4 regions of the Photobacterium nomapromontoriensis genome follow, and region 4 is predicted to be linked to each of the others. Evidence: predicted binding sites of a transcription regulator. Region 4 holds the regulator's gene; each other region holds the start of a gene.
The links. Region 4 encodes PurR, which represses purine synthesis genes. Its sites were predicted from a motif close to TNANGNAAACGTTTNCNTNA; they were not measured.

Region 1 (8,083 bases), on a different contig from region 4:
AATGACCAAGTTACGCGCTTTGTGTAGGTCGACTTGGTTTTTGATTAGTGTATTTAGACCCACGGTGGCGATAGAACCGAACAGCAGGATCATGATGCCACCCATGACAGGTACTGGAATGGTTTGCAGAACCGCACCCAGTTTACCGACAAAGGCAAGGACCAGGGCTGTAACGGCGGCCCATGTCATGATGACTGGGTTGAATGCTTTCGTCAGCATAACCGCACCCGTAACTTCCGAGTATGTGGTATTTGGTGGTGCACCAAACATGGATGCAGCAATTGTTGCAATTCCGTCACCCGCCATGGTGCGGTGCAGACCTGGTTTTTTCAGGTAGTCTTTGCCGGTTACATTTGAAATGGCGAGCATATCGCCAACATGCTCAACCGCAGGAGCAATTGCCACGGGGATCATAAACAAAACGGCATTGATGTTGAATTCAGGGAAGGTAAAGTTTGGCATCGCAAGCCAAGCGGCTTGATGTATTGGCGTGAAGTCAACCACACCAAAGCCAAGGCTAAGTGCATAGCCTGCAATGATACCGGCCATAATAGGGATCAGTTTGAAAAAGCCCTTGGCAAAGACACTGATACCAATTGTCACGAATAATGAAACCGATGAAATCCATAATGCGGCGTCACCATTGACCAATTGAACGGCACCGTCGCCCGACTTACCCAGCGCCATGTTCACCGCTGATGGTGCAAGACCCAGCCCGATGACCATAATGACCGGACCGACAACCACGGGAGGAAGGAGTTTATGGATAATGCCGACACCACGCACTTTGATTAACGCACCCATGCATACATACACCACACCGGCCATCATTAAGCCGCCCATGGTTGCAGGGATCCCCCAAGTCTGGACGCCGTACATAATAGGAGCAATAAAGGCAAAAGAGGAGGCGAGGAAAATAGGAACGGAGCGTTTGGTGATGATTTGGAAAAGGAGAGTACCGATACCGGCACCAAAGAAAGCAACGTTGGGGTCAAGTCCCGTAAGGAGCGGAACTAACACTAACGCACCAAATGCGACAAAAAGCATTTGGGCACCCTGTAATATTTGCAACATTATGTAATTCCACCCTGAGTGTAAAAAAAATCGCGAAATATTAGCACAAGGGGAAACGATTGCCTAACGCAATAGATTATAAATTTAACAATAATTAGTAATGCAGAGATGGATCTGCTTTTTGTGAAAAAGGACAGAGAATTAGCATTAAACAGGGGCGCCTTACAGTGTGTTATTTTTCATCGAGAAGAAAAATAACGGGATTAGATTCGATTTTGTGTGGGAAGCAGTTGCCGAGTTGGATAGGTTCAATTTATGATCAGGCATTAACTGAAGTGATAAATGAGTTTTTTATGTTGCGTGTTACTTTATTATTCATGGCGATATTAGCTTTACCACTTAAAGCTGCCACCATGACCAACCTATATCAGGCGCAGGTTGTATTACCCGATACTGACCGGCAGTCAGAACAGGTAGCGCGTAAGCAGGCGCTGGAGCAGGTTCTGATTAAGGTTTCAGGACAGAGTGCGATTGTCCAAAATGAAGTGATAGCTAAGGCTTTAACAACTAGTAGCCAGTATGTCAGTCAGTTTGCTTATGGCAATCTTAACGGGCAACAGACTCTGGATCTGAGTTTTGAACCCTCGCGAATTCGTAATTTACTGGCGCAAGCACATTCAACATTCTGGAGTGAACAGCGCCCGTCTATCTTAGTTTGGCTGGTGGAAGATGCCAGTCGTGAGCGTAATATCATTTGGGATCAGTCAGGCAGTACATTATTGACTGATATTAAAGCGGCCGCCGAGCGTAGGGGGGTGCCAGTACTGATGCCGATCGGTGATTTTGAAGATGTTACAGCGATCAGCACGCCTGATTTATGGGGCGGCTTTGTTCAGCCAATCGCTGCCGCGAGTTTACGTTATCAGCCAGACGCGGTGCTGGTAGTGCGGGTGCGTCAGCAGGATAACAATGACGTCGCGTTGAATTGGCAGTTGTTTGCGGATAAACCGGCACAGTTAAATGGTTCACAAGTTGCCCCGACAGAAGGGCGTCTATCTGGTACGGCGGTGGTAACGATCAACCAGATGATGGATAGCGTGGCTGATCAACTGGCGACTAAATATGCCGTACCGCTTGGTGGTGATGCGCAAGGCCAGTTATCTGTTGTAGTGGGTAATATTAAGTCGTCCAAAGACTTTTTTACGCTTGAGCGCTTGATCACCCGCTTAACATCCGTTGCGGCAGTGAACGCTTATCGTATTCAAGGAGATAGCGTTGAGTTCTCGGTACAGCTGCTTAGTACAGAAGCGGCATTTCAGCGTGAGCTGAGCCAAGATCGTCGATTGTCAGTTGCAACCACACCCGTTAATCCGGTGGTGGAGGGAGCGATTGCCCCTATTGTTGGCGAGGCTGCTGGAGATGCACAAGATTTACCGGCTGGTGGTATTGATGCCAGTCTGATTGTTCCACAAGAGACGCAAGAGCCGGCACCACAGGTATCGTCGGCCGGAGAGGTGTCTGCGACCAGCGCTCCTGCTGCGGACATGCCCGCGACAGGCGGTGTCGTCACAGCACTACCTGTCCAGCCAGTTAAGCAAGCCACGGTGTACCAGTGGTCATCTCAGGGAGCTCAGCTTTAATTGATGAGTGGGTTTCGATGAATGGAAAAACGGTGGGCTTGCCCACCGTTTTTTATGCTTAGCCATGGTGACAGATATTATTCTGACGGCTGTCTTTCATGGTGGGCTCGCTCTTCTTTTTCTACCTGAGAGAGTTTTTTCAATTTGATGCCCAGCTCACGGCCTCGCTGACGGGCAAACAGAATGTTGGCAGCAAAAGCACTCATTGTCAGGCCTAGCTCCACGGCGGCTAGCCAGCGTTCCCCTTCATCGACCCACAGCAGGGTCAGGGCATGAAGGAAATAGAACATGAGAATGAAGTTGGCCCAAGCGTGGGTATAGGGTTTGCCCGTTATAATGCCTTTCAGTGGCGGCAGCATTGGAGCTACCCAGATCCCAGCCATCAGCCAGTTGTTAAGATGAGGATGGGGGGACAGGGTGGATTGCCAGATCGCAACCCAGCTGATCAGCCCGAGGTTGGCGGCTAATGCCATATAATGCAGGTAACGCGTTGATTTGCTCATGACGGTCATGACATCAATCCTTCTTATGACCTTATCGCCCCGTCCGAGGGGCGATTATTTTAATTTAAGGGCTGTTTCGGCCAAGCGTTTACCGCAGGCTTGAGCAAGCTCTCGCTCTTCTGGGGACAACGGGTGGTTGTCCCCGTTATTGAGATGTGAGGGCCCATAGGGCGTACCACCAGCACGGGTGGTATGCAGAGAGGGTTCAGAGTAGGGAATTCCCACTACGAGCATGCCATGGTGTAGTAGCGGCAGCATCATTGACTGTAAGGTCGTTTCTTGGCCGCCGTGCATTGAGGATGATGAGGTGAACACACAAGCAGGCTTACCGATCAGACTGCCTTGCAGCCACTCAACGCTGGTTGAGTCAATAAAGTGTTTCAGTGGCGCTGCCATATTACCAAATCGCACCGGGCTGCCCATCGCCAGCCCGATACAGTGTTGGAGGTCCGCCTGTGTGACCAACGGATCACGATCGGAGTCCGCGAATGTCATGCCCTGACCATCAATATCGGCGACAGTACGCAACACCGCCTCGCAGTGTTCTACCTGTTCGACCCCTCTCGCTATTTGTCTCGCCAGCTGACGTGTATTACCGTGGCGGCTATAGTAGAGAACAAGGATGCTATTCATGCTATTAAACGACCTTACAGGATAGTTAGAACCTGTTCTGGAGGACGTCCCATTGCTGCTTTTTCACCATTAACAACAATCGGGCGCTCAATCAGTTTCGGGTGAGTGCTCATGGCATTGAATAATTGTTGTTCAGTGATGGTGTCGTCACCGAGAGAGAGTTCTTTATATAGTGCTTCTTTGGTGCGCATCATGTCGCGTGCCGACGTGAAACCAAGCTGAGCGAATAAGGTTTGTAGCTGCTCAACCGTCGGAGCATCGTCAAGGTACTTGATAATGGTCGGGCTGATGCCTCGCTCTTCAAGTAAAGCCAGTGTTTCCCTGCTCTTTGAACAACGCGGATTATGATAGATAGTGACTGACATATACTCTTCCTTTTTTGTCCCTAATTCGGCGTACCGTAAATACGGCAACTAGGTGTTTTGATGATGTTGCCCCATTGTAGAGCAACTGTCATCAAGAAGAAACGGCAGTGATTACACGATTGGATCAAAGGTCTGCAACACGCTGACGAGAGAGGCGGAGCTGATCAATACGGGCATCATAGCGGGCTTGATCCAGAGAGTTGATTTCAACCAGTTGGCTGGCCTGAATATACATCTGGATAGCTTTTTCCCAAGCACCGCGTAGCGCCAATAGTTCCGCTCGAGCAGCCAGCTCTGCATCTCGACGACCATTGACGGCTTGTGCTTTGGCCAATAGGTGCCAGCCATTAGGATCATCAGGATAATCATAGGTATAGCGGGTTAGAATAGGAATACTACTACTATTTTTTCCGGCTTCTTGCAGGGCATTGGCGAGATTAAGGCGTAAAACTTTTTGGTCGGGATAGCTATTGAGAGCCGTTTCTAGCCGTTTAATCGCTTGTTTATAGTGTTTTTCATGGAGATCCAGATCAGTGGCTGAATCGATATAAAAACGGTTACTCGGCTCCTGTGCCAATAGAGGGGCAAGTAATGCATGGGCTTGTTGATATTTCCCCGAGTCAATATAAACCAGCGCCTTGCCGTAATTAAGGGCGTTACGGTGAATGGGATCACTGCCTTTCAACTCATGGTCAAACCAACTCAAAGCTGCACTGTTATCGAGACCTGCGTATCTGGCGATGATGCGAGCCTTAGCCAGTTGGTAGCGTTCTGAGGTGGCGACAGTTTTAGCTGGATACTGGTTAGCTCGGCTACGGCTATCACTGATCCGTGATTCAGGCAACGGGTGGGTCAGTAGCATCGGTGGCGGTTTGCTGGCGTAACGGTACTGTTCGGCTAAACGGCCAAAGAAACGGGGCATGGCTTGGACATCAAACCCGGACTTGGCAAGGGTTGCGATCCCAATTCGGTCAGCTTCTTTTTCATTGCTTCGCGTATAGTTGATCTGGCCTTGAGCCGATGCGGCTGTCGTTGCGTGCATCGCAGCGATCCCGGCTTCTGGTGCCGCAATAGCCAGCATGAGTGAGCCAATCAACGCCGCCATTGTGGCGGGTGATTTCTTCGCCTGATCCTCCATGCTGCGAGCGAGGTGGCGCTGGGTAATATGGGCAATTTCATGGGCCATGACTGAGGCCAGTTCGCTTTCATTTTTGGCGTAGAGAAATAGCCCAGAATGTACCGCGACGTGTCCGCCAAAGAAGGCAAAGGCATTGATGTTTCGATTTTGGATCAGGAAAAATTCAAACGGCGTGCGGACATCACTGGCATTGGCCACTAAACGGTGGCCGAGATCCTGTATATATTCAGAAAGCAGAGGATCGTTGATGATGGGCATACTGGCACGGATCATCCGCATATAGGCATCACCGTATTCCATTTCTTTTTCAATACTTAAGGTAGATGCTGCCGCCATCCCTATTTCGGGAAGCTTGTTAAAATCAGCCGCAGAAGCTGTAACCGCAGAGCCAAGTAATGCGCTGATGAGGAGATAAGCCGGTGCTTTGGTTAATCGAAACATAGTAGTAATGGGTTCCGCCTTCTGTTGCCTGTTCCTGATATCGCGCTGAGCAGGTGTTGAATCCTGCATATTGAACTAACTTGGGTATATTACAAGAAGGTCTGACAACGAAACCTGCGACAGGTTTCTTTTTTGTCGTTAGGATGTCATTTACAATACCTCGATAAATTTTCTTTGTTAGTATAACGGAATGGAAACCGCAATGCTCAATCTGACCACAGAACGCTGCCCAATGGCTTTGTTATTGGCTAAACGAGCAGCAAATGAGCTCGAATCTTGCGAGCGGTTGGCAATTCAGATCACTGATACCGGAGCGAGGCTGGACATTCCCCGCTATCTTTCTACTCATGGTTTTTCTATAGAAGTACAGGAGGATTCCCCTCATGTACTGGAAATCATTGTGACCAAAAGGCTGTAAACATTTTATGTTAGATATGCTGACGCGCTGGTACCAGCGACGATTCTCAGATCCCCATGCCGTTAGTCTCGTCGCTATCTTGCTTGGCGGTTTTCTAACCATTTACTTTTTTGGCAATTTAATTGCGCCATTGCTGGTTGCCATTGTATTGGCCTACCTGTTGGAGTGGCCGGTTATAAAGTTAACTCGGGTGGGCTTGCCAAGATCACTGTCAGTGCTCTGTGTGCTGCTCATTTTTGCCGGGTTGATGGTTATGGCCATTTTTGGTTTAGTACCGACGATTTGGCATCAGGTGAGTAACCTAATTGCGGATGTGCCTAATATGTTTAATGGCTTGCAGGCGTTCGTTTCCAGCTTGCCTGAACGTTATCCTGATTTCGTCCAGCCACATCAGATTGGTACCCTGATGAATACCTTACGAGAGAAAGTGCTGGGAATGGGTGAAAGTGCCGTTAAAGGATCATTATCATCTCTGGTCAGCCTTGCGACGCTGGCGGTATACTTGATTCTGGTACCACTTCTGGTGTTCTTTTTATTGAAAGACAAAGAAGAAATGTTGGATATATTGAGTGGTCTGCTGCCGCGAAATCGCCGTTTGGCGAGTAAAGTCGGGGTTGAGATGAATGAGCAGATCTCTAACTATATCCGCGGTAAGGTTACCGAAATCTTTATTGTTGGTATTGTCAGCTATGTGACGTTTGCGGTGATGGATCTGCGTTATGCTGTTTTGCTTGGAGTCTTGGTAGGTTTCTCGGTGTTGATCCCGTATATCGGTGCTGCGGCAGTGACATTACCCGTTGCCATGGTAGGGCTCTTTCAATGGGGGATCAGTCCTGATTTTTGGTGGCTACTGGTTGCCTACGGTATTATCCAGGCGCTAGATGGTAATGTATTAGTACCGATTTTATTTTCTGAAGCGGTTAATCTGCACCCGGTTGCCATTATCGTATCGGTATTGGTATTTGGCGGTCTGTGGGGATTCTGGGGGGTCTTTTTTGCTATACCCTTGGCAACCTTGGTGAAAGCAGTATGGAATGCGTTGAAAGCGGCGGATCCTGTTGCTGTGAAAGCAGACGAGTGATAGTTTCGACAGAGATCATCTGATTTAAAAAGGCCGCGATTTTGACTCGCGGCCTTTTTATTTTCGGTAACTTTGATTATCAGCAATCGGATCAATCGTTTTCTTGAAGGTAGCTCAGTACCACCTCGTGATGATCTTTGGTTTTGAACTTATTGAACACGTGCGCTATCACACCGTTTTCATCAATCAGAAAGCTGATACGGTGCAGGCCATCGTACACTTTTCCCATAAACTTCTTTTCGCCCCAGACACCGAACTGTTCGGCAACAGCATGGTCTTCGTCAGACAGTAGGGTAAAGTTCAGGTTATCGCGTTCGATGAACTTTGGCAGGCGTTTGACTGGATCGATACTGATCCCCAGCACCTCAACATTGAAACCATCCAGCTCTGCCTTGCTGTCACGTAATCCACAGGCTTGCACCGTACATCCCGGTGTCATGGCTTTAGGATAGAAATAGACCAGTACTTTTTTACCTCTGAAATCTGTCAAACTAACAGGTTCATCGTTTTGATTATGTAGAGTAAAGGCGGGCGCTGGCATACCCATAGTTAACGTTTCCATGATCTTTTCCTTATTGGTTATGCCCGACAAAAGTCACATTGCCTGTCACGAGTAGTTGCTGACAAAGTGTTTCAAATTCTTCTTGTAAGGTCATTAAATTGCACCCTTCAGGCAAGTTGGTGCTGATCTGGAGCTGAAATCGGTTTGGTGTGCCTGCTTGCTTGCTTTCATGGGTATGGGCACTGAGTGAGCCAATATCGATATTTCGTGATGCAAAAAAGCGGGTGTATTGCTCAATAAGCCCCGGGCTATCATCGGCTTCAATCTGAAAATCTGCCGTATAAGGGT
Region 2 (8,083 bases), on a different contig from region 4:
CTAGTATTCGGTATCGGCGGCATGGCCTTTGGTATTGGTAGCTTCAGCCTGCAAGGTATCAGCCTGTGTGGTATCGTCGCCATTTTGCTTAACCTGATCCTGCCTGATGATTTAGGCGAAAATCACGTTGTTGACAATGCGCAGATGGAAAATATTGCGGAGAAATAATCAATGTTGGATGCGTCACATGCGTGATCGCATCCATGTCATCGCACGGTTTCGCTCTTGTTTCATCCTCGTTTTAGCAAAGAACCAATATAAAAAAAGCCGGATTTGTTAATCCGGCTTTTTATTGCTTAATTTTTATCTTGCTAGATTACTTGGTACCGAAGATCTTGTCACCAGCATCGCCTAGGCCAGGAACGATGTAACCTTTATCATTTAGCTTGTCATCGATAGCTGCAGTGTACAGCTCAACATCTGGGTGAGCTTTTTCAAGCGCTGCAATCCCTTCCGGAGCCGCAACCAAAACCAATACTTTGAACTGCTTACAACCTCGCTCTTTTAACAGATCCAGTGTTGCGATCATCGAGCCACCAGTAGCGAGCATTGGGTCAACAACGAGTGCAATACGCTCATCGATGTTTGAAGCTAGCTTGTTAAAGTAAGGGACTGGCTCTAGCGTCTCTTCATCACGGTAAATACCGACAACGCTGATACGTGCACTTGGCATATGCTCAAGCACACCGTCCATCATACCCAGACCGGCACGCAGGATAGGCACAACCGTAACCTTTTTACCCTTGATCTGATCAATTTCAACTGGACCATTCCAGCCTTCAATGGTAACTTTTTCTGTTTCGAAGTCTGAAGTCGCTTCGTAAGTCAGCAAGCTGCCAACTTCGGTTGCTAGTTCACGAAAACGCTTAGTGCTGATGTCACCTTCGCGCATAAGACCAATCTTATGTTTTACCAGTGGGTGTTTTACTTCAACGACTTTCATCTGTGACTCCTAAGCAAACAAAAATTAAAAAAATCGCATTATTATACACTACCCCTATACCATCCGGGTAGGGGTATACGTTTCGTTTGCTCGGTAAATAGCCAGTGAGATTTATTGACGCAAACGTTTCCCTTTCCGCCCTGACTGCTGTTATCATAGCCTCGCTTTTTCACTTTAATACGTTGAGGGACCTCCTGTGAGCGGCAATAACTCTTCTCTTAGTTACAAAGATGCTGGTGTTGATATCGATGCAGGTAATGCATTAGTTGATCGTATTAAAGGGGTGGTAAAACGCACACATCGCCCTGAAGTGATGGGGGGGATCGGTGGTTTCGGTGCTCTTTGCGCCCTACCAACCAAGTATAAAGAGCCTGTCCTTGTTTCAGGTACCGACGGGGTCGGTACTAAACTCCGTTTAGCCATGGATCTGAATAAACACGATACTATTGGTATCGATCTGGTTGCCATGTGTGTCAATGATTTAATCGTACAAGGTGGCGAACCGCTGTTCTTCCTCGATTACTATGCAACAGGAAAACTGGATGTTGATACGGCTGCTAGCGTTGTTGCAGGGATTGGTGAAGGCTGTATTCAAGCAGGATGCGCACTGATCGGTGGTGAAACTGCTGAAATGCCGGGGATGTACCACGGTGAAGATTATGACGTTGCTGGTTTCTGTGTCGGTGTCGTCGAAAAAGCGGATATCATTGATGGTAGCAAAGTCAGTGAAGGCGATGCACTTATTGCTGTCGCATCAAGCGGCCCACACTCCAACGGATTCTCACTGATCCGCAAAATCCTCGAAGTCTCCAATGCCGATCTGAACCTAGAACTTGAAGGTAAGGCTCTGTCTGAGCACCTGCTTGAACCAACCAAAATTTACGTCAAATCCGTCCTTAAGATGATGGAAAGCTGTGATGTACATGCTATTTCCCACATCACTGGCGGCGGATTCTGGGAAAATATTCCTCGTGTTCTGCCTCAAGGCACCAAAGCAATGGTTGATGGCAATAGCTGGCAGTGGCCTGCAGTATTCAACTGGTTACAGGAGGCCGGTAACGTTGATACCTACGAAATGTACCGTACCTTCAACTGTGGCGTCGGTTTAGTCATTGCTCTGCCTAATGCTCAGGCAGAACAAGCTATCGCGCTTCTCAATGCCGAAGGCGAGAAGGCATGGCTACTAGGAAGCATTGCCGCTGCTACTGACGGTGAAGAGCAGGTGGAGATCCTGTAAACGATGAAAAATATCGTTGTACTGATCTCCGGTAATGGCTCAAATCTACAAGCAATTATTGATGCCTGCCAGTCAGGCATCATAGCAGATGCTAACATTGCAGCAGTCGTATCCAATCGTGACAGCGCGTACGGTTTAGAGCGCGCACGTCAAGCGGGAATTACAACGTTGCACATCGCTACCTGTGATTATGCCAATCGCCATGACTTTGACCGAGCCATGGCTGAAAAGATTGACCGCTACCAACCTGACTTGGTGATTCTGGCTGGATTCATGCGTATTTTGAGTGGTGACTTTGTCCGCCACTATCAAGGCAGGATGATCAACATTCATCCCTCCCTGCTACCAAAATACACCGGCCTGAATACTCACCAGCGAGCCATCGATGCGGGTGATCAGGTACATGGCACCAGTGTACACTTTGTCACAGAAGAACTTGATGGGGGCCCGGTGATCCTGCAAGCCAAAGTACCGATCTTTGACGATGATACCGCCGACGATGTCATGGCTAGAGTACAAGAACAAGAACATCGTATTTACCCACTGGTTGCGCATTGGTGCCTGCAACAGCGAGCGATAATGCAAGATAGTAATGCTTTCTTTGATGGTGAATGTTTACCGCCATCAGGCTATGCCGCTGACGACGAATAAATACGCCACCGATAAATAAAAAACGCGACCTAAGGTCGCGTTTTTTTATATCAATGGCCATGTCACTCAGTAATCACTATCACTTTGCTGGCATTCGGTTAAACACCAGTTCACCAAAATGAAAGACCCCAAATTCACCCGGCTGCATTTTATGCCAACGTTCATCATTAGTCAGGGGCTGGGTCGCCATCACTGTCACCACATCTTTGGGTGTCGTTTCTTGCTGAAAATCAATCGTAACATCTTCATCAATTAACGATGCCTTACCAAAAGGGGCTCGACGAGTGATCCAATGCAAATTGTTTGTGCAGTAAGTAAATACATACTCACCATCACTCAATAGCATGTTATATACCCCTAACTGACGTAGTGTGTCACAACAGTCAGCCATCAACTTGAACACCGCAGACCACTCTTGGGGTGGCTGAGGGAATGCTAACGATAACTGGTTCAGCAACCAACAACAGGCGACTTCGCTATCTGTACTGCCGACAGGGGTAAAATGGCCCGTATCTAAAGCGTCATAGTCTGTTAGCTGGCCATTGTGGGCAAAGGTCCAATACCGCCCCCATAATTCACGGGTAAACGGATGGGTATTTTCTAGGCTCACTCCACCACGGTTAGCTTGTCGGATATGACTGATCACAGCACAACTTTTGATCGGGTACTCCTGCACCAGCTCAGCAATTCGCGACTGACAGCTCGGGTTGGGATCCTTAAAGGTACGGCATCCCTTACCTTCATAAAATGTGATCCCCCAACCATCACGGTGCGGACCAGTATTGCCACCCCGCTGCATCAGGCCGGTAAAACTGAAACAGATATCTGTCGGCACATTGGCACTCATACCCAGTAGTTCACACATAGTCCTTTATGCCTCCTTGCCTTATTATCTGATTCATAATAGCCGCAACTATGCAGCCATTTCTTTTTCTACCAACATGATCAAGATATGAATAATCTTGATATGTACTTCCTGAATGCGATCAGCATAACCAAAATGCGGGACACGGATTTCGACATCCGCCAGACCTGCCATCTTGCCGCCATCTTTTCCCGTCAGTGCAATCACTTTCATTCCTTTGGCATGAGCTGCGTCAATCGCCTTCAGAATGTTGCCGGAGTTGCCAGACGTCGATAACCCAAACAACACATCGCCTTTTGACCCAACCGCTTCCAGATAACGTGAAAATACTGACTCATAACCAAAGTCATTACTTACACAGGAAAGGTGGCTAGGATCTGAAATAGCAATACCCGGATAGCCCGGACGGTCTTCACGATATCGCCCGGTCAGCTCTTCGGCAAAATGCATGGCATCACAATGTGATCCCCCATTCCCACAAGACAGCACCTTGCCACCTTGCTTAAATACATCAGCCAGCAGCTTGGCTGCGGCCTCGATATCAGCAATATTCTTCTCATCGCTTAAAAAACGGTTTAGTACTTCAGCCGCTTCGTTCAACTCTGCGCGGATCATATCTTGGTACATAGGCTCTGCTCTGGTTACTCAATATATTATGCGGGAGCAAGCTCCCGCAGATTTGTGCCTTAACAGGCAGTGTACAAAGAAATGCTCAGCAGTGTCGACTCTTAAGGTTGAACATTGTGAGCCTTTGAGCTCAAGTGTGCGCGTAATGCCTCTGCTGAATCAAACAGAGCAATATTCTCAAGCGCCAGCACACCCGCAGTATTCAGCTTATCAACAATATGCGGCGCAACCCCAACTAAATACACCGGATAATCACGTACACGATCCAACGCATTTTCAAATGCATGAATAGCCGTAATATCGATGGTTGTCACATCAGTGAAATCCATCACTACCGCACGAGCATCAAGGTTAATCCGATCAATAACCGACAAGGCTTTTTCACTCGCGGCAAAGAATAAAGGACCATTAATATCGTAAACAATAACATCATCACCAAAGTTCTGATGCGGATGGTTACCCGCCACTACATTTACCGTGGTCAGCGTGGCAATACGCTGGATAAACAATAAGCCGGCCAACAATAAGCCCACAACGACGGCAACAACCATATCGAACACGACAGTCAGAATGAAACAAGTGAGTAGTACAGCAACATCACGACGAGGTGCCACTTTCACGGTATGCACAAAGTGTGGTGCTTCTGACATGTTCCAGGCTACCATGATCAATAAGCCAGCGAGTGCACTCATCGGTACATAAGACAGCATTGGTGCAAGCGCAATCATTGCGGCCAATACAAACAGGGCATGTACCATCGCAGAAATTGGTGAAAAACCACCAGCACGAATATTGGTTGCAGTACGTGCAATTGCAGCGGTTGCAGGTATACCGCCAAAAAATGGTACAACCATATTCGCTATACCTTGCCCAACTAATTCGGCATTCGGGTTATGTTTCGTACTTGTCATACCATCAGCAACCACGGCACATAGTAGTGACTCAATACAGCCCAGCATCGCAATGGTAAATGCAGCAGGTAGCAATTCAATCACCAACGACCATGAAAATGCATCATCTTGCCATGGCAGGATAAACTGAGGCAGCACTTGTGGGATCCCCTGCCCCACAATATCGCCAATTTGGTAATGGAATTTTTCGCCCAATAAAGCAACGTGTGCGCCATCCATTTGGTTGATAACCAACGCAACTAAAGTACCACTAACTAAAGCAACCACATGTGCTGGCACTTTGGTTTTTAACTTAGCCCATAGAATAAACACGGCAATCGTGATCACCCCAACCAAGGTGTCAGACAAATTAATGGTTGGCATCGCGGTAGCATAAGCCATGACTTTTTCTGGAAAGTGGATTGGGTTTGTCGCAACGCTCAAACCCAGCAAATCTTTTAGCTGCAGAAAAGCAATGGTCAGGCCAATACCCGCGGTAAAACCTGTTGTGACAGGATAAGGGACGTACGCCACCAACTGGCCTAGGCGCAATACCCCCATCAGAAGTAGAATTGCCCCAGACATCATGGTGGCCAGCATCAGCCCAGTTAAGCCATATTGCTGAGTAATAGGCAATAGGATAACGACAAATGCAGCTGTCGGGCCGGTAATATTAAAACGAGAACCGCCAAGCAATGCAGCCAGAAAACCAGCCACAATAACCGTATACAAACCATGTTGCGGAGGCACGCCAACCGCAATTGCCAATGCCATACCCAGAGGGATAGCAACCACACCCACTGTAATACCAGCAACCACATCAGCACGTAGTGTCGAGAGCGTAAAGCCTTCCCGCCACGCTTGTCTCAATGCATTAAATAACAACACGCTAAACCCCTTGCTGACCCCAACGGAAATGCAAAAATTCCAAACATGGATCCCGTTCGGGTATAAAATTCAAAGAAATTAAATAGCTGTCATCCCGATATAGGGATCCGGCGGGCAGATGTCAGTCGGAGTTCGGGAAAGGCAACATCAATACAGATAGCCTTGCGCTACCTGTTGTACTCCAGAATTCACGCACGCAAAAGGCAGACATCTCAGCCTGCACAACCACAAATACGTGAACAAGATCACATGTTAATTGTATGAGTTTTTTTAGCAAGTTGTTTTTATTCTCTCGCTGATCTCGATCAATCCCTTTCGGTACATAGCCTGACACGCCATCTTTACGTAACTGCGTCCTTTCAGAATGGAAATTAATTTCACATTTAATTAAAAAATCACTTACAATTATCACAAGTGGTTAGACCTCTTACCAAGCATAAAATGTACCTAAATAATAAAAATATCGCGTCTGAATAAGGAGATTGAACATGGTTACACTTGTGTATCTACTCGGACTGGTTGGTATAACCGGGGCGCTCGCCTATCACCGTGCCAACTTACGCACTTTTACTATTACCCTTGTGGTTACATTAACCCTTGGCTCCCTGCTTAATATTACTGGTCAATACAGTTGGCTAGCTTTCTTACTGATAGCTATTCCACTTAACCTCACATCCTTGCGTCGAAAATTACTCAGTAAACCAGCTCTTAGTGCTTTTAAACGTGTGATGCCTGAAATGTCTCGCACCGAAAAAGAAGCCATTGATGCAGGCACCGTGTGGTGGGAAGCTGACCTTTTTCGTGGTGCACCTGACTGGAATAAACTGCATGATATTCCCACACCACGCCTGAGCGCTGAAGAAAAGGCATTTCTGGATGGCCCAGTTAATGAAGTATGCAAGATGACCAATGATTTCCAGGTCACCCACGAGCTGGCTGATCTCCCGCCTGAAATTTGGCAGTACTTAAAAGATCACAAGTTCTTTGCCATGATCATTAAAAAAGAATATGGCGGGCTTGAGTTTTCTGCCTATGCCCAATCACTGGTATTACAGAAACTCACTGGCGTATCTGGAGTATTGTCATCAACGGTTGGCGTACCTAACTCACTCGGCCCGGGTGAACTGTTACAGCACTACGGCACAACCGATCAAAAAGAACACTACCTGCCGCGTCTAGCCGAAGGGAAAGAGATACCCTGTTTTGCCCTTACCAGCCCAGAAGCCGGCTCTGATGCGGGCTCCATCCCTGATTTCGGCATCGTGAAAAAAGGCATGTGGCAAAATGAAGAAGTACTCGGCATGGAGCTGACATGGAATAAGCGTTACATCACCCTCGCACCGGTGGCAACCGTGCTTGGGCTAGCTTTCAAACTCTATGATCCGGATCACCTACTTGGAAATAATGAAGATCTGGGCATCACCTGTGCCCTGATCCCAACCGATCTTGACGGGGTTGACATTGGTCGTCGTCACTTCCCGCTAAACCTACCATTTCAGAATGGCCCAACCCAAGGTGATAAGGTCTTTGTTCCTATCGACTTCATTATTGGTGGCCAAGAAATGGCAGGGCAAGGCTGGCGTATGTTGGTAGAGTGCCTGTCTGTGGGTCGAGGGATCACGCTCCCGTCTAACTCAACAGGAGGCTTAAAAACTGTCGCCATGGCGACTGGTGCTTATGCCCGTATCCGCCGTCAGTTCAAACTCCCCATCGGTAAAATGGAAGGGATTGAAGAGCCACTGGCACGTATCACAGGTAATGCTTACGTATTGGATGCGGCCAGTACCTTAACGGTTGCCGGTATTGATCTGGGTGAAAAACCCTCGGTGATATCTGCTATTGTCAAATATCACTGCACCCACAGAGGACAACGCGGTGTGATTGATGCGATGGATGTAGCCGGAGGAAAGGCGATCTGCATGGGGCCGAGTAACTTTCTTGCCCGCAGCTACCAAGGCGCGCCAATTGCCATCACGGTTGAA
Region 3 (8,083 bases), on a different contig from region 4:
CGTGTCATTTTTCACGTCTTGGAAAAAGGCAGGATCATTAATTTGCTCCTGCAATTGAGCAATTTCGTTTTCCAGTTCTTCAATTTTAAGCGGTAGACCATCTAGCTCTCTTTGAAGCGAATAAGAAAGCTTCTTTTTAGGCGTAGAACGGGTCGTCTCTCGCGACTTATTATTTTCTTGCTTTTTCTTGGCCTGCTCAAATTCAACAGCCTGCTTTTTCGCAATATTTGTTAGAGAGTTAGCTCGTTGCTCTTGAGCATCATGATAACCGCCTACGTATTCTTCGATAACCCCATTACCTTCAAAAATCCAGCTTGTCATCACAGTATTATCAACAAACTGACGATCGTGACTGACCAAAAGCAATGTGCCCTGATAATTGGCAAGTATTTCTTCTAAAAGTTCCAATGTTTCGATATCAAGATCGTTGGTTGGTTCATCAAGAATTAATAAATTATTTGGTTTTAGGAACAGCTTAGCCAATAACAGTCGGTTCTTCTCACCACCAGAAAGCGCTTTGACAGGTGTACGTGCACGACGTGGGTGGAATAAGAAGTCTTGTAAATAACCCAATGCATGACGTGTCACACCATTAATGGTGACTTCTTGCTTACCATCAGCGAGGTTATCAATGACGGTTTTTTCTGGGTCTAAAATTTCACGGTACTGGTCAAAATATGCGGCATCAATCTTAGTACCACAGTGGAACTTACCCGATGTTGGAGTCAATTGTTCTAGCATCACTTTTAGTAAGGTACTCTTACCACAACCATTCGGCCCGATAAGTGCGATACGATCGCCACGCATCACCGTAAAGCTGAAATCTTTGATGATCTGTGCATCACCATAGCTGTATGAGATGTTCTCCGCTTCAAAAACAATCTTACCAGAGCGGCTACCGTCATGAAGCTTCATATCGGCTTTACCCATCACTTCACGGCGCTCACTACGCTCAGCACGTAACGCTTTTAGCGCCCGCACTCGCCCTTCATTACGGGTACGACGAGCCTTAACGCCTTGACGGATCCACGCTTCTTCTTGCGCAAGCTTCTTGTCAAATTCAGCATTTTGTTCTGCTTCTACACGCAGCATCTCTTCTTTGGTTTCGAGATATAGTTCGTAGTCACCCGGGAAAGAAACCAGTTTACCGCGATCTAAATCCAGAATACGTGTCGCCATCGAACGAATGAAGGCACGGTCGTGAGAGATAAAGATAATTGAACCACGGAAACTCTTCAGAAAACCTTCCAGCCATTCGATCGTTGCAACGTCTAGGTGGTTGGTGGGCTCATCGAGCAGCAAAATATCAGGATTACAGACCAATGCTCGAGCCAGTGCGGCTTTACGTTGCCAGCCACCAGATAAGTCGCTAAGCAATGTCTGCGGAGCAAGGTTCAAGCTTTCTAGCACCGTGGTGATTTGATTATCAAACTGCCACGCATTGGCATGGTCAATTTTTTCTTGCGCTTTCATTAATTTATTTAGATTTGATTCACTTGGATCAACCGTAATCAAATCCAATAAGTGATGATACTCTTTCAGCACCTGGCCGACTTCAGCTAACCCTTCAGCAACATAATCAAACACATTGCCTTCAGCGTTACGCGGTGGATCTTGTTCCAAACGAGAGATTTTCAGTTCTGTCTGACGCTGAATGCTACCGTCATCAAGCAGTACATCACCAGTAACCACTTTCATGAACGTGGATTTACCCGCACCATTACGGCCCACTAAACAAACACGTTCATTGGGCTGAAGAACGAACTCTGCTTTATCAAGCAAAGCGTGATCACCATACGCAAGTTGCGCGTTACTAATATTAATTAAAGCCATTCTTTTTTAACCATGCTGCAAGGTCGACACGATCAAACGGCCAACCAAGTTCTGAAATTGAGTGTGTAGACTTATCAAAACCCGCATCTGAACTCACAGAGCGCATTTCTGAAGTCGTTAATATTACAGGTTGTGTGGCAACAACCGGAATTGTGACGCCGTAACGAGAAAAGAGCACGTCATCAAAGGAAATGTCTATTACCTGAACGTGCTCTTTTACGCCGGCTTGAACGAGCAGGCTGTAAGCCTGCTCGCATAGGTGACATCCCTCTGTGCTATAAAGCGTGATTAGCACCTATTATTCCTTGTGGGTAATGATCCAGCAGTTATGGATCTGCTTATTACGCGCAAAGTCCATTGGCAAGGTTTTGTCTGAAATGTTCTTCGCATGTAAACCCAACTCTTCCAGCTTCGCGAAGTCCATTTTGAAGTGACGCTTATTATTCGAGAAGACAATCTGGCCATTAGGACGCAGCATACGCTTTAGGTTCTCTAACAACATGATGTGATCACGCTGTACGTCGAAACTTTGGTTCATACGTTTAGAGTTAGAGAACGTTGGCGGATCGATAAAGATCAGATCAAACGTATCATCCACTTCTTGCAGCCACTGCAAGCAATCAGCTTGAACAAACTGGTGCTGAGGACCCACATGGTTATTGAGCTCCATGTTTTCCTGAGCCCAGCGCAGGTAAGTATTCGACATATCAACCGTCGTGGTTGATTTTGCACCACCACAAGCAGCGTGACAGGTCGCAGAACCCGTATAAGCAAACAGGTTTAGGAAATCCTTGCCTTCCGCCATCAAGCCTAATTTACGGCGAGTGATGCGGTGATCCAAGAACAGGCCTGTATCGAGGTAATCATACAGGTTAACTTTCAAGTCAACGCCGTACTCATTCACAATCAGATGGCGCTCGGCACTAGAAAGCTTCTGATATTGACTCTTACCTTTCTGACGCTCACGCACCTTCAGGATAACTTTGTTGTTATCAACACCTGTCACCTGAATAGTAGCGCGCAAGATATCCATAATACGACGACGAGCAATCTCTTCCGGAACCGTCTTCGGCGCTGCGTACTCTTGGATAATCAAAAAGTCATTGTACTTATCGATGGCCGCATTATAGTTAGGCAAATCAGCATCATACAGACGGTAGCAATTTATACCCTCTTTCTTTGCCCACTTACTGAGCTTCGCAATGTTCTTTTTCAAACGGTTGGCAAAATCAGGCGCGACTTGTGTCTCTTCGAGCGTACCTTCTTGCTCACCTTCGGTATGCTTCACCGCACCCGCAGTAATTAAGTAAGTTTTCAGCACACAATCAAGCGCACCGTTACTTAGCTTGAACTGCTTGTCAGCACGCATGCGAAGACAGCTCAGTAACTCATTGGATGATGAGTAAATCGCGGCAGTAGAGCCAGCAAATGCCAACTTCAATCGATTACCGAATTCAGTGTATAGCGAGATAAGCTCTGGCGTTGTACCTAGACGCTCACCATATGGAGGGTTACACAGGATAATACCGTTAGTGAATCCCTCAGGGCATGTTAGCTGTGTCGCATCACCATATTCAAAATCAATCAGGCTCTTAACACCTGCTCGACCCGCATTATCACGAGCGATAGTCAAAACACGACGATCCATCTCGCGACCAAAGAATTTGGTTGTCACGTTTGCTACACCACGACGCGCTTTTACTGTTGCTTCTGCGTGTATTTCAAGCCAGCCTTCTTTATCGAAATCTTTGATTGACTCAAAACCCCAACGTTTACGCTTTAGGCCAGGAGCGATCTGAGCAGCCATCATTGCCGCTTCAATCACTAAGGTACCCGAACCACACATTGGGTCTAATAATGGTTTCTCTGGTGTCCAACCGGATTTCATCACCAATGCAGCGGCATGTGTTTCGCGTAGCGGTGCCTTACCCGCTTCACTACGATAACCGCGCTGGTGCAAACCACTGCCCGCCATATCCAAACCAAGAATACCTTTTTCGCCAGACAGACGCATATGAATGCGAAGTTCAGGGCGTTCACGGTCAATGTTTGGACGACGAAGATCAGCTTTAGTGAAGCGATCGACAATGGCATCTTTTACTTTCATCGCACCGTATTGGCTATTGCGGATCTCACGGTTTGTACCATTGAAATCAACGATGATGCGCGTATCACTGCCAAAATAATTGGTCCAGTTGATGGCGGCGGCACCTAGGTACAAATCCATATCATCACGAACAGTAAATTCACTCAATACTTGAATGATACGTGACGAGATACGAGTCCAAAGACAGCAACGATATGCGGTGGCCTGTTCCGCTTTAAAACGGACGCCAGCATGTACAACCTGAATGCTCTGGGCACCCAATTGCTCTAATTCTTCTGCAAGGAGGTTTTCAAGGCCTCGTGAAGTGATAGCTAAATATTGATTCATGGAGTTCTTTTCGCACTTATGTTGCGGTGAATTATAACTGAAAACACCGTAAATACCTTGCGCTAAAAAGAAGTTAAGCCGTCATTTAGCTAAAAAAACAGCAACAGCACAATATGGGCACTGTTTACGACTGTGGACAGTCTTTTATTCCCCTCCGTCTAAACCGATAAAAATCATATATCAAGCCGATAAAAATAGTGAAAAATCATCGTTTCCCAATAGAAACAATTTAATTAATCATTAATTATCAACACGTTAAAAACAGAATCAACAATGATTTGCTCAGAAAACATGACCATTGACTGAGCGTATTGGCAAGTACCCACCAATCCTAGCGTACAACCTGCATATACTAGCCCCTTAAGTTTCCCAATAGGAAATAGTGACCATCGTTAAGCGTTCCATTTGTTATCACCATGAAATTAAATTACACAAATATGGAAATTGAGGAAATATTAGAGTACTTATTGCCATGTTACAGGCTAGAAATCGGTTTTTATGCGAGAATAAAGCGGCAAAAGAGGAAAGGAAAATAGACAATATTGATAAGAATTTTAGAGTTAGATCACTGGCGTAGATCACTTTTTAATCACGAAATAAGCCTGTAGCCTTAGAGCTGATTAAAATACGATAAAATAAATTAGACTTTCGTATATCTATGCAATGAATAAGATAGGTATTTGGGGCTGATGATGAGCGTATCCATAACATGACACTTAGCTTAAGATGTGTCATAAACACCATCTCGGTACTAATTGTCATCACTGAATTTAGTTTAAGATACCGGATTCAGAGCATATTCAGCTCATCCACTTCAATATCAATTTAGCGGAAAAGAGAGTACCACGAGCGCGATCCTCTACCGCTATACCTAATATTGAACGGTGCTTGAGGGAATACAATGAGGGGCACAAAATGAAGAGGATGCGAGATGGCTAGGGTGCGAGTGCCTAACCAACAAGAGCAAAACTGATTGTCATCTCCTGAGGCTGCTCAAACACTTCCATGCGATCGTTCATCACCTTGATGATGTCACAGAACTGCATGTCTTTGGTTGAGGTCAGAGCTAATGGTTCAACATCAGCCATCATACACAGGCTGGCACAGCCGCTGTTTTCAATAATAAGATAATTGGCCTGGCCTAATTCCGTCTGCAACGTCACAATATCGCCACTTTCCGGATTACAGCCTGCCCTTTTCTCTAAAAAAAACCAGCTTTTTGGCATCATGGGTTTATGGAATCGACTGGCCGTCACAGCATTTAAGGCAAGCTCTGCTTTACGCGGCGCAGAGAGAGCAAGCCCAGAAAGGCTCTCAAGATAAGTTTGATACACCGTCGCATCGTCAACGGTAAAATCAGTTTTAGTAAAAGCACAAGGAACAAGGTGCTTGGTTGGAATCGCCACACGGAAAACCATCTCATCGCCCAAATCAAGCATCAGAGCATCATTTTGTTGGTCGTAATACCACTCCCATGAATTATTAGGTTTCAACATGTTAACGCTCCAAAATTCCGTTTGTTTTCTACTTATCCAATGCGTGAAACAAAACTTTAGAAGAATTTTACTTTGTACTCTGTAAATAAAAAGAGGAAATAAATGGCATGATCTTGATGACAAGTACTGTAAATTTGACAACTTTTGAGAAAAATCGCTTTTGTCATACACCTTAAATAAAAAAAAGTACCTACCGGATCAATCCAATAAGTACTTTGATTTTCAATGGTTACTATCACTGATACCACTACAACTCTATCAGTAATGGTGCATCATGTAACATCGGTTAACATGACATTGTAACTTTAAAGATTATCAACAATATCTTTAACTAGTTTAGGCCCATGGTAAATGAAGCCCGAATAAACCTGTACCAAACTGGCACCAGCCATCATCTTCTCACGTGCAGAAATCGCTGAATCGATACCACCCACTCCAATTATCGGTAGTGCGCCATTTAGCTCTGCTGCAAGTAAACGGATGACTTCAGTACTGCGATTCTGTAATGGACGGCCACTGAGACCACCCGCTTCATCACAATGAGGCATATTCTTAACCAATGCTCGATCTAATGTCGTATTGGTTGCGATCACGCCATCGATCTCGTTCTTGATCAATGATTCTGCGATTTGCTTAATTTCATGATCTTCCAGATCTGGTGCGATCTTCAGTGCGAGCGGGATATATTTCCCGTGTTTCTCTGCTAACTCTTTCTGCTTCACTTTCAATTGTGCTAACAGATCATCAAGCATTTCACCGTACTGTAAAGTTCGAAGTCCAGGTGTGTTAGGCGATGAAATATTGACAGCAATATAACCAGCATGCTGATAGACCTTCTCCATGCAGATCAAATAGTCTTCAGCACCCTTTTCTATCGGTGTGTCTTTATTTTTACCGATATTAATACCGATAATTCCGTCATATTTCGCTTTCTTAACGTTCTCCACCAAATTATCAACGCCTAGGTTATTAAACCCAAAACGATTGATAATACCTTCAGCAGGAATAACGCGGAAAAGGCGTGGTTTATCGTTACCAGATTGCGGACGAGGCGTAACTGTTCCTACTTCCACAAAGCCAAAACCCATTGCGCCGAATGCTTCTATACATTCGCCGTTTTTATCAAGGCCAGCAGCCAATCCAACAGGATTTTTGAAGGTGAGACCCATCACTTCAACAGGACGATCAGCGACATGTTGACGATAAAAAAGATCAAGAGGAGTACCAGTAAAGCGAGAAAAGTTCTGAATAGCTAGATCATGCGCTTTTTCTGCATCAAGCTGGAAAATAGCGGATCGAGCGAGGCGGTAAATCATTGTACCTCCTAAAAAAAGCCCCGTATAAACGGGTGGGTATTATTCACACTTTCTTTGATCAATACAAATAGTATTTTTACGTTTATTCATCAAAATGGCTAATAAGTGGCAAACTACGACCTTATGCAACATAACCATACATGTAATTTGTCATGGGAAACGCAAACGATTAACTCGATAGTGAAAAGTCTCAAAAAAGCCACCAAGCGTAAACTCAGCGGCCTATAGCTAATTCGCTTACTTTTTTAGATATCTCTGACGAGTTTATTTAGCAGGACGGCAGTTTAAGTTAAGTAACACCAATTCTCGCAATGCTACCGAAAACTTGGCAAACTCATGAGTTGTACCCACTTTGAATTCAGCCAGTACCGTGTTCCAGCGATGGATTGCACTTTGATGCTCTTCCATCCAATTTTCAATAAGCTGTTCAGCAGCTACACCTTCAGGACCACTGGTGATCACCGCCAACGTTAACTGACGTTGCTGCCAATCGAGATCTTCTCGAAAAGATGCCCGTGCTAATGCCTGCCAATGGTTTTCAACAGGCTGATTATGTACTTGTTTTAAGAACCAGTGTAATGACAGATCAGCCCCGATCACAAAATATACCTGAGCAATAAAGTCGATATCTTTATCCAACTCTTTTGCTATTTGAGCAATATCCATCGCCGAATATAAACTGCTTAAACACGCAATATTATAGGCTAACTCTTCAGGCACCCCCTGTTTGACCATGACAGCAGCCTGCTCCTCATGCTCTTGTACCTCTTCTGTTACAAGGTAACGGGGAAGGTTCGTTCTTAATCTCTGTACTATTGGCTGATAGAAAGTGATCATCTGCTCAATACCCAGCTTCCGATCTCTATTTCGCAGAATCCAGCGTGTTGCACGACGAAGCATGCGACGGCAACGATAAAGAAGCTCATATTGCACTTCTGTTACGATCACATTATCGAGCGCCCTCACTTGATCGAAAATCCATTCAAAACAAAAAACTTCTCTCG
Region 4 (8,083 bases):
TACAGATCGATGGCTGGTTAGAAAAATCAGGCAAAGGCCGTGTGATGACTGAATACATGGGTAAACGTGTATTCAAGGCAACTATCCGCGGTGAAGTTAAAGCAACCGAGAAGGTACTTGAAGAACAAACTGATAGTGCCACCAATATTGTTTGGCAGCATGTTTCTGTTCAAGCTTGGATCACGTCTGACGATATGATCGATAACATCCAGCCAATCTGGAACTACGCAGAAGACATGTACGGTGCAACGTGTAATGCCTGTCACGCGGCACCAGCACCAGGCCATTTTACGGCAAACGGCTGGATCTCAAGCCTGAATGCAATGAGCGCCTACTACCGTCTTACAAAAACAGAAGAGCGTACTCTGCTGAAATACCTGCAGAATCACGGTAGCGACACTGGCGGTGCTGGCGCGCACTAATTCCTGACAGGGTGGCGGAAGCTCTCTCCCACCCTAGATAATAAGAATTCAAATTAAGGATTTGCTAATGGCAACTCAAGTACTCAATAAAGGCGTTTCTCGCCGCCGCTTCTTGACTGGCATGGTTGCAGCAAGTGCTGCTTCTTTCGTTGGTACAAGCCTGCTAGCGCCTCGCAAGGCGATGGCTGCAACTGAAACCAAAGCGACATTTTCTGGTGAGATCCTGTCTGGCTCTCACTGGGGTGCATTCCGTGCCACCGTTGAAAACGGCGTTTGGGTAAACACTACACCATTCGAAAAAGACCCGCACCCAACTACCATGATCAATGGTGTACGTGAAGTGGTATACAACCCTGCGCGTGTAAAATACCCAATGGTACGTATTGACTGGTTGAAGCACGGCTTCAAATCAGACACAACACAGCGCGGTGACAACCGTTTTGTGCGTGTACCATGGTCTCAGGCGCTTGACTTCTTCTATCACGAAATGGAACGTATTCAGAATACTTACGGTCCAAGTGCGCTATACGCAGGTCATACTGGCTGGCAGTCTGTAGGTAAACTACATAATGCCGGTACCATGATGAAGCGTGGTATCAGTCTGCATGGTACGACTCTTGGTAAGATGGGTGACTACTCAACAGGTGCTGCGCAGGTGATCCTGCCGTACGTTGCGGGCGCAATGGAAGTTTATGAACAGCAAACTTCATGGCCGCTAGTACTTGAGCACTCTGACACTATCGTGGTTTGGGGTTCAGATCCAATCAAGAACCTGCAGGTGGGTTGGTTAGTCCCTGACCACAGCCCATACGCTTACTACGATCAGCTTGCTAAGAAAGTGAAGAGCGGCGACATCAAAGTTATCTTTGTTGACCCAGTGGTAACCGATACACAGAAAACTGTGGGCGGTGAACAAGTGCGTGTTAATCCACAAACTGACGTTCCACTGATGCTGGCTATCGCACATACGCTATACAGCGAGAATCTATACAACAAAGAATTCTTAGCTGACTACACCACAGGTTTTGACAAGTTCCTGCCTTACCTACTAGGTAAAACAGACGGCGTTGAAAAATCACCAGAGTGGGCAGAGAAGATCTGTGGCGTTAAAGCCGATGAAATCCGTGCCCTAGCACGTCAAATGGCGTCTGGTCGCACCCAGATTATTGGTGGCTGGTGTCTACAGCGTATGCAGCACGGTGAGCAGTACGCGTGGATGCTAGTCGTTGTTGCCGCAATGCTAGGCCAAATCGGTCTGCCTGGTGGTGGCTTCGGTTTCGGCTGGCACTACAACGATGCGGGTTCAATTACCTCTAACGGCCCACTAATGTCAGGCTTTAGCGGCGTAACTGGCGTTGACCCTATCCATAATGGTTCTTACAAGGGTTACTCAACATTTATCCCTGTAGCCCGTTTCGTTGATTGTATCGACAACCCTGGTCAAACCATCAAGTACAACGGCCAAAGCATCAAGTTCCCAGTGATGAAGATGGCGATCTTCAGTGGTAATAACCCGTTCCACCACCACCAGGATCGTAACAAAATGATCTCGGCATGGCAGAAGCTAGAAACTGTTGTGTCTATCGATCACCAGTGGACAGCAACATGTCGCTTTGCCGATATCGTTCTACCGGCGACAACCACGTACGAGCGTAACGATATTGAACAGTACGGTAATCACTCTAACGCAGGTATCATTGCCCTGCCGAAGATTGTTGAGCCTATGTACGAATCAAAAGATGACTTCGAAATCTTCCGTGAGCTTTGCACCCGTTATAACCGCGAAGAAGCGTTTACCGGTGGTAAAACTCAGATGGAATTGATCGAAGAGATTTATAACGGTGCGCGTCTGCAAGGCCGTGGTTTAGGCGTTCGTATGTCTAACTTCAAGAAATTCTGGGAAACTGAAGGTTTCATCGAATTCCCTGAAGGTGCAGAGTGGGTACGTCACGAATCATTCCGTAAAGAACCGGATCTAGAACCTCTGGGTACGGCTTCTGGCTTGATCGAGATCTACTGTAAGACTATCGCCGACATGGGTTACGATGACTGTCAGGGTCACCCAATGTGGTTCGAGAAAACAGAACGTAGCCACGGTGGTCCACGTTCTCAAAAGTTCCCACTGAACTTGCAAAGTACGCACCCTAAGCACCGCCTGCACTCACAGCTATGTTCGTCAACTGATCACCGTGCAACGTACGCGATTGCTGACCGTGAGCCTATCTTCATCAATACCAAAGATGCAGCAGCGCGTGGTATCAAGTCAGGCGATATCGTTCGAGTATTCAACGACCGAGGCCAAGTACTGGCTGGTGCTGTTGTGAGCGATGACTACATGTCAGGTGTATGCCGTATCCACGAAGGTGCATGGTACAGCCCGCTAGAAGGTGGCAAGGCGGGTACTATCTGTACTTACGGCGATCCAAACGTACTGACTCAAGACATCGGTTCATCGAAGCTGGCACAGGCAACATCTGCAGCTTCTGCACTGGTAGAAGTTGAGAAATTCACTGGTACAGTTCCAGCGGTAACAGGCTTTAACGGCCCAACAGAAGTTACCGACATTAACCCACTATTCCCAGCAATGGATCTAGCGTAAGTTAGTGTTACGAGTCAGAGGCCTCGGCCTCTGACTCAATCTTTACCGTTTTTCAAAAAAAATCTATTCACATAGAATAAGTTATAGAACTATTCTATCTGAATATGTTTTCTTTACGGTCCCCTCTTATTATTTTGACCGTATTGTCTTGATTTGGAGTAATCATGAAAGAGTTTATTGCTTTCAACGAGCAGCGTGCAGAAATTTACTGGTGGATGTCTTCGCTATTCGCCCGTGAATTAACCGAACAGGATATTGAACAGTACCAAAATGGTGAAATGGCAACCTTCCTTTCTGGACTGGCCATGACCGCAGAACTCAAAGCATCAGTTGAAACGTTCCGTGATGCACTACAACGTCTCGATAAGCGTGACGATGCTCAGCTAGAACTCGCCGCTGACTTCTGTGGCCTATTCTTAAGCACCCCCAAATCTGGTGCACTACCCTACGCGTCAATGTATGTAGGAAAAAGTGGATTAATGAACGATAAACCCGCTCAAGATATGAATAAGCTGATGGATGAATATGCGATTGCACAGCGAAAAGAATTCAATGAGCCAGCAGACCACTTAGCCATCGAATTGGATTTTATGGGCAACCTGATTATCATGGCTAACCAGCAATCTTCTGAAGCCGCAGCGGAAGAATTAATGCAGGCACAGCTTAACTTCATCAATACCATGTTGCTAAACTGGCTACCACTATTTGCTAAAGAAGCAAAACGACACGATAAATTTGGTTTTTATGCTGCTGCTGCTGAGATGCTACTTGCATTCTGCCAGCTTGATACCGCTTACCTCATCGGTGAAGAACAATAAATCCGACTGGCAATAGCCAGCGTGTCAACCGCACTATCTTCTTTTTGCCAGCATAGGATTGCTGGCTTTTTTAACACAAGCCTATTCAGGTACTATCCAGTATTCATGACATAATACTGACATTACCTTCCATCGTATTTTATACAGTGAAGTAACCCAATAACGCAGTGGCCATCCATTCATGGTCGTTAACAAGGTTCTGATATGAAAGTCAATCAATCCCCTATTGCTCAGTTTCTACACGCACCATACCGTCTATTTAAGTTCTCACTGCCGCTATTAATGGCAGCTGTTGTCACGATGGCGCCACACGTTCAGGCAAGTAACACAACAACAACCAGTACTCCTGCCACTAGCGCGGCTAGTGCGAGTATCACGGCTCATAACCAAACGGCTTACCGCATCAATGCAATACAACGTGACCTCACCAGTATTCGCCAACATGCGCTACAAACACATCCTGAGCTTGTGACACAAACTAAAGCCTTTGAAGCGGCTTATAAAAAGAAAGCGACTGACGTTGGTTATAATCCCGAAAGCTTCGTCAACAAAGCCCATGAACTCCAGAGCAAGGTACAAGACCAAGCTCTCAGTGAAAAAGAACGCAATGCACTGATAAAAGAATTTGCAGCAGCAAAACAAGAGCTCGCGAAGCAGCGTGAACGGATTTTATCGGATAAACAACTCATCGCAATGCAGACACAACTGCAAAATGATACGCTAGCCGCAATGCAAGCGTATGACCCGAAAACTGAAACACTCATAACCGAGCTGGCTCAGTTACTAAAAACGAAGCAAATCAGCAAATAAGCTTATCCTCTCGTTTATCCGCAATATGACATCGCAGCTGGCTGCGATGTCATCATCGCCATTCAGTAGCCTATTTGGGCTCTTTGCCTTCTTCATAATTACTGAGTGAGACGCCCAGCTCTTCGGCGTGATCTGCCCAATAAGGTTCAGCTTCACATACACAACAGTCACACCATATTGCAATACCTTCATGCATGCTCATTGGTTGCTCCTGTCTGTCTTCATGCACAATATTGATATCCTCTTTACGAGCAGGTAATTGAGACTTAGATACCATTAGCATAACTCCATCAATTGCGCCTCTTTAAGTATATAAGTCTGAGCATCCATTCTTCGTAAATAAAAAACCCGCTGCACTTGGCAACGGGTTTTGCTTTTACTTTCAGGCTATCAGCCTCTGCTAGAACTCAAGCAATTACAACTCGATCGCTTTGTTTTGGCTCAGCAAACGCATCCCACGGATAAGTTGAAAAAACCATCTGATGATAGCGATTAGCGCAATAATGACACCCACTACCGGGATCCCATCAAGCACATAATCCAGCACATCACTGTTCACCCAGTACTCCGCACCCGCGACCATACCAGTGGTTGTGGCAGCTGTTACACCTAACACGACAAAAAAAGTAAAGAATAGGAAAAATGATCGAATAATCGTGTAGTAGTGGCTGTAGCAGAGCTCATCCGTACCTTTATTAAGTTTATAGCCAGCGTAAATAATGGCAATAATGCCTGAAATCAATAAGGTAAAAGGTGTTAAAAAACTTGCGATATAAGCAAATCGTACACCCGCTTTGTTATTCGTTGACATGCGTCTGTCCGTTTTTAGAACTTGGATAATCCTAATTATCACACGTATTTGGGCTTCATCAAGTATGGATAAAACTGACGATGATCACGATCAAACGAATCCGACAGAGTCTGCCAGGATCCCCTATAACAACAACAGCCAGATAAATGCTATAGACCAATAGTAAAATTCAAACACGGTGACATACCGACAATTCTTTAAATTATGCATTTCTGATACAGATTCATACTCTCCCCATCGAATAGTGATGCAAGCAGCGCATAATTCTCATTAATTCAACTCAGAAACATTGCACTCTTGACCACACTAAGTAAAATGTGATCGCAAGCGATTACACAATGAAACGTATGCGTACGATAAGAACACATGTAGAATCGGTGTAGCAGAGCCGCCATTTGTTAATGCGGCTCTTTTTTGTTTCTGTTACCGACAGCCAATAGAACAGTGCTCTACTTCCACAAGCAGCCAACAGTTCATTGTTCTATTGGGTAACTAATTTGATTATTAAGGTCCTCTGACCTCTTATTATTAGAAGAATAATTATGGCAACGATTAAAGATGTTGCACGTATGGCTGGTGTCTCTACAACCACCGTCTCTCACGTGATTAACAAAACACGCTTCGTGGCAGAAGCAACACAGAAAAAAGTGCTAGCCGCCGTTGATGAGCTAAACTACGCGCCAAGTGCGGTTGCACGTAGCTTAAAATGTAACACTACGCGTACTATAGGGATGCTTGTAACCAAATCAACCAACCCGTTCTTCGCAGAAGTCGTACATGGCGTTGAAGAGTACTGCTACAGTGAAGGCTACACACTTATCTTGTGTAACACTGAAGGCAACTTAACCAAGCAACGTGATTACCTACGCATGCTTGCTGAAAAGCGCGTTGACGGCCTACTGGTGATGTGCTCAGATCTTGATGAAGAATTACTGGCGCTGCTTGAACGCCAGAAAGATTTACCTATGGTTGTCATGGATTGGGGTCCTGAAAGTCCGCATACAGATAAAATCCAAGACAATGCAGAATTAGGCGGCTATGTTGCCACTAAATTCTTTATCGAACACGGCCACAAAGCCATTGGTTGTTTGACTGGCCATCGTGAAAAAACAGCCTGTCGCGAACGTTTAAAAGGTTTTAATAAAGCCATGGCTGAAGCTGGCCTGCCCGTCAACGAAGCATGGATTTTAGAAGGCGATTTTGAATGTGAATCTGCCGTTAATGCCGCTAATCAAATCATCGCGATGGAAGAGCGTCCAACCGCTATCTTCTGCTTTAATGACATCATGGCAATGGGGTTAATCAGTACCTTCCAATTGGCAGGTATTAATGTACCAGATGACATATCCATCATTGGCTATGACAACATTGATTTAGCACCGTATTTCTCACCGCCACTTACAACCATCCACCAGCCTAAACGCCGGTTAGGTAAAAGTGCCGTAGAAATATTAATGTATCGCATGAGAGACAAGGATCATGCCACTCAAGTATTTGAAATGGTTCCTGAACTTGTTGTTCGTCAATCCGTGCGAAATTTAAACAACTGAGTGGCATCACGTCATTTTAGTAATTTAAACGGAGGCCTATGCCTCCGTTTTTTTGTGTCTATTTTCACCGATAATTTGCATTACATATGAAGTAAAAATGCTTACCTAGCAGAAACCAAATGCAATTAATGGAACCAATGTCACATTTTAAAAAATGGGAGCAGGTTCAAATATTCTAACTAGGATATTCTTGATTTATCACGAACAAGGCAAATCTGTCGAAAGATAGAGACGCAAAGCTTCCGACCTAAAAGTATTCAGTTTGTCATCATTCTGTCACTCATGGTAGCGGGGTCACCGATGGATATTTTCACCGAGAAAAAGCATGGACAAACCTGTATTAAAAGATTCATTACGCCTATTTAATTGTTTCAGTAACATGAAATCTCGCTCAATGTTTGGTGGTTTTGGTTTATTCGCGGGTGAAACAATGTTTGCCCTCGTTGTGAATAACAAACTTCATCTACGTGCCAATGCAACCAACGAACAAGAATTCAAGCAAGCTGGCTTGGAACCGTATGTTTATACTAAACGAGGTTTTCCCGTTGTAACTCGCCACTACGCTATTCCTGAAGAATGGTGGCAAGATACTACAAAAATTATCGAGCAAGCCGAGCGCTCCCTCGCTGCCGCACAAGTAGACAAAGAAACTAAAGTCAGTGCCGAACCCGATCGCATTAAAGATCTACCTAACTTACGATTAGCCAATGAACGCATGCTTAAAAAAGCGGGTATTGTGACCGTTAATGAATTACTCGAAGCGGGTTCGATCAATGCTTATAAAGCGCTGCAAAATAGCCACCAAGGAACAATAAGCCTTGAGTTACTCTGGGCACTTGAAGGAGCGATAAGTGGCCAACATTGGTCCGTGATCCCTCAGGAGCGACGTTCAGAACTTCTCGCTAAACTTAGCTAATCCTAGCAACATGAGTATGGATAGTGTGAAAATAAGCAATCGTTTGTGTGCTTATTTTCATACTGACCGCCTAACATCACGACTTTGATATCACTATCCATATCTTCAACCATTAAGTAACTTATTGCTCTGTATCTTTTTTTTGACGATTTAACTG

Region 1: the regulator PurR is predicted to act here: its motif matches at 1,122-1,141, upstream of L4D12_RS21615 (uracil-xanthine permease family protein).
Region 2: the regulator PurR is predicted to act here: its motif matches at 1,059-1,078, upstream of purM (phosphoribosylformylglycinamidine cyclo-ligase).
Region 3: the regulator PurR is predicted to act here: its motif matches at 7,237-7,256, upstream of pyrD (quinone-dependent dihydroorotate dehydrogenase).

Annotation. Positions count from the first base shown of each region.
Region 1 covers NZ_JAKJSL010000053.1:25,089-33,171, reverse strand. Annotated here, with positions in the region: gene L4D12_RS21615 (uracil-xanthine permease family protein) at 1-1,074, opposite strand, end outside; gene L4D12_RS21610 (DUF2066 domain-containing protein) at 1,368-2,654, shown strand; gene L4D12_RS21605 (DUF2069 domain-containing protein) at 2,732-3,166, opposite strand; gene wrbA (NAD(P)H:quinone oxidoreductase) at 3,212-3,790, opposite strand; gene arsC (arsenate reductase (glutaredoxin)) at 3,805-4,155, opposite strand; gene bepA (beta-barrel assembly-enhancing protease) at 4,280-5,734, opposite strand; gene L4D12_RS21585 (sulfurtransferase TusA family protein) at 5,925-6,152, shown strand; gene L4D12_RS21580 (AI-2E family transporter) at 6,160-7,233, shown strand; gene bcp (thioredoxin-dependent thiol peroxidase) at 7,325-7,795, opposite strand; gene L4D12_RS21570 (glycine cleavage system transcriptional repressor) at 7,806-8,083, opposite strand, start outside.
Region 2 covers NZ_JAKJSL010000053.1:33,184-41,266, forward strand. Annotated here, with positions in the region: gene L4D12_RS21615 (uracil-xanthine permease family protein) at 1-168, shown strand, start outside; gene upp (uracil phosphoribosyltransferase) at 317-943, opposite strand; gene purM (phosphoribosylformylglycinamidine cyclo-ligase) at 1,140-2,180, shown strand; gene purN (phosphoribosylglycinamide formyltransferase) at 2,184-2,831, shown strand; gene L4D12_RS21635 (class II glutamine amidotransferase) at 2,911-3,696, opposite strand; gene lpcA (D-sedoheptulose 7-phosphate isomerase) at 3,745-4,323, opposite strand; gene dauA (C4-dicarboxylic acid transporter DauA) at 4,425-6,101, opposite strand; gene fadE (acyl-CoA dehydrogenase FadE) at 6,590-8,083, shown strand, end outside.
Region 3 covers NZ_JAKJSL010000040.1:17,746-25,828, forward strand. Annotated here, with positions in the region: gene L4D12_RS17195 (ABC transporter ATP-binding protein) at 1-1,833, opposite strand, end outside; gene L4D12_RS17200 (glutaredoxin family protein) at 1,820-2,128, opposite strand; gene rlmKL (bifunctional 23S rRNA (guanine(2069)-N(7))-methyltransferase RlmK/23S rRNA (guanine(2445)-N(2))-methyltransferase RlmL) at 2,132-4,267, opposite strand; gene L4D12_RS17210 (cell division protein ZapC) at 5,218-5,763, opposite strand; gene pyrD (quinone-dependent dihydroorotate dehydrogenase) at 6,069-7,079, opposite strand; gene L4D12_RS17220 (NAD-glutamate dehydrogenase) at 7,344-8,083, opposite strand, start outside.
Region 4 covers NZ_JAKJSL010000017.1:28,638-36,720, forward strand. Annotated here, with positions in the region: gene torC (pentaheme c-type cytochrome TorC) at 1-422, shown strand, start outside; gene torA (trimethylamine-N-oxide reductase TorA) at 490-3,021, shown strand; gene torD (molecular chaperone TorD) at 3,186-3,839, shown strand; gene L4D12_RS03275 (hypothetical protein) at 4,044-4,649, shown strand; gene L4D12_RS03280 (hypothetical protein) at 4,720-4,926, opposite strand; gene L4D12_RS03285 (hypothetical protein) at 5,065-5,460, opposite strand; gene purR (HTH-type transcriptional repressor PurR) at 6,003-7,010, shown strand; cyclic di-GMP riboswitch class I at 7,209-7,312, shown strand; gene L4D12_RS03295 (TfoX/Sxy family DNA transformation protein) at 7,336-7,926, shown strand.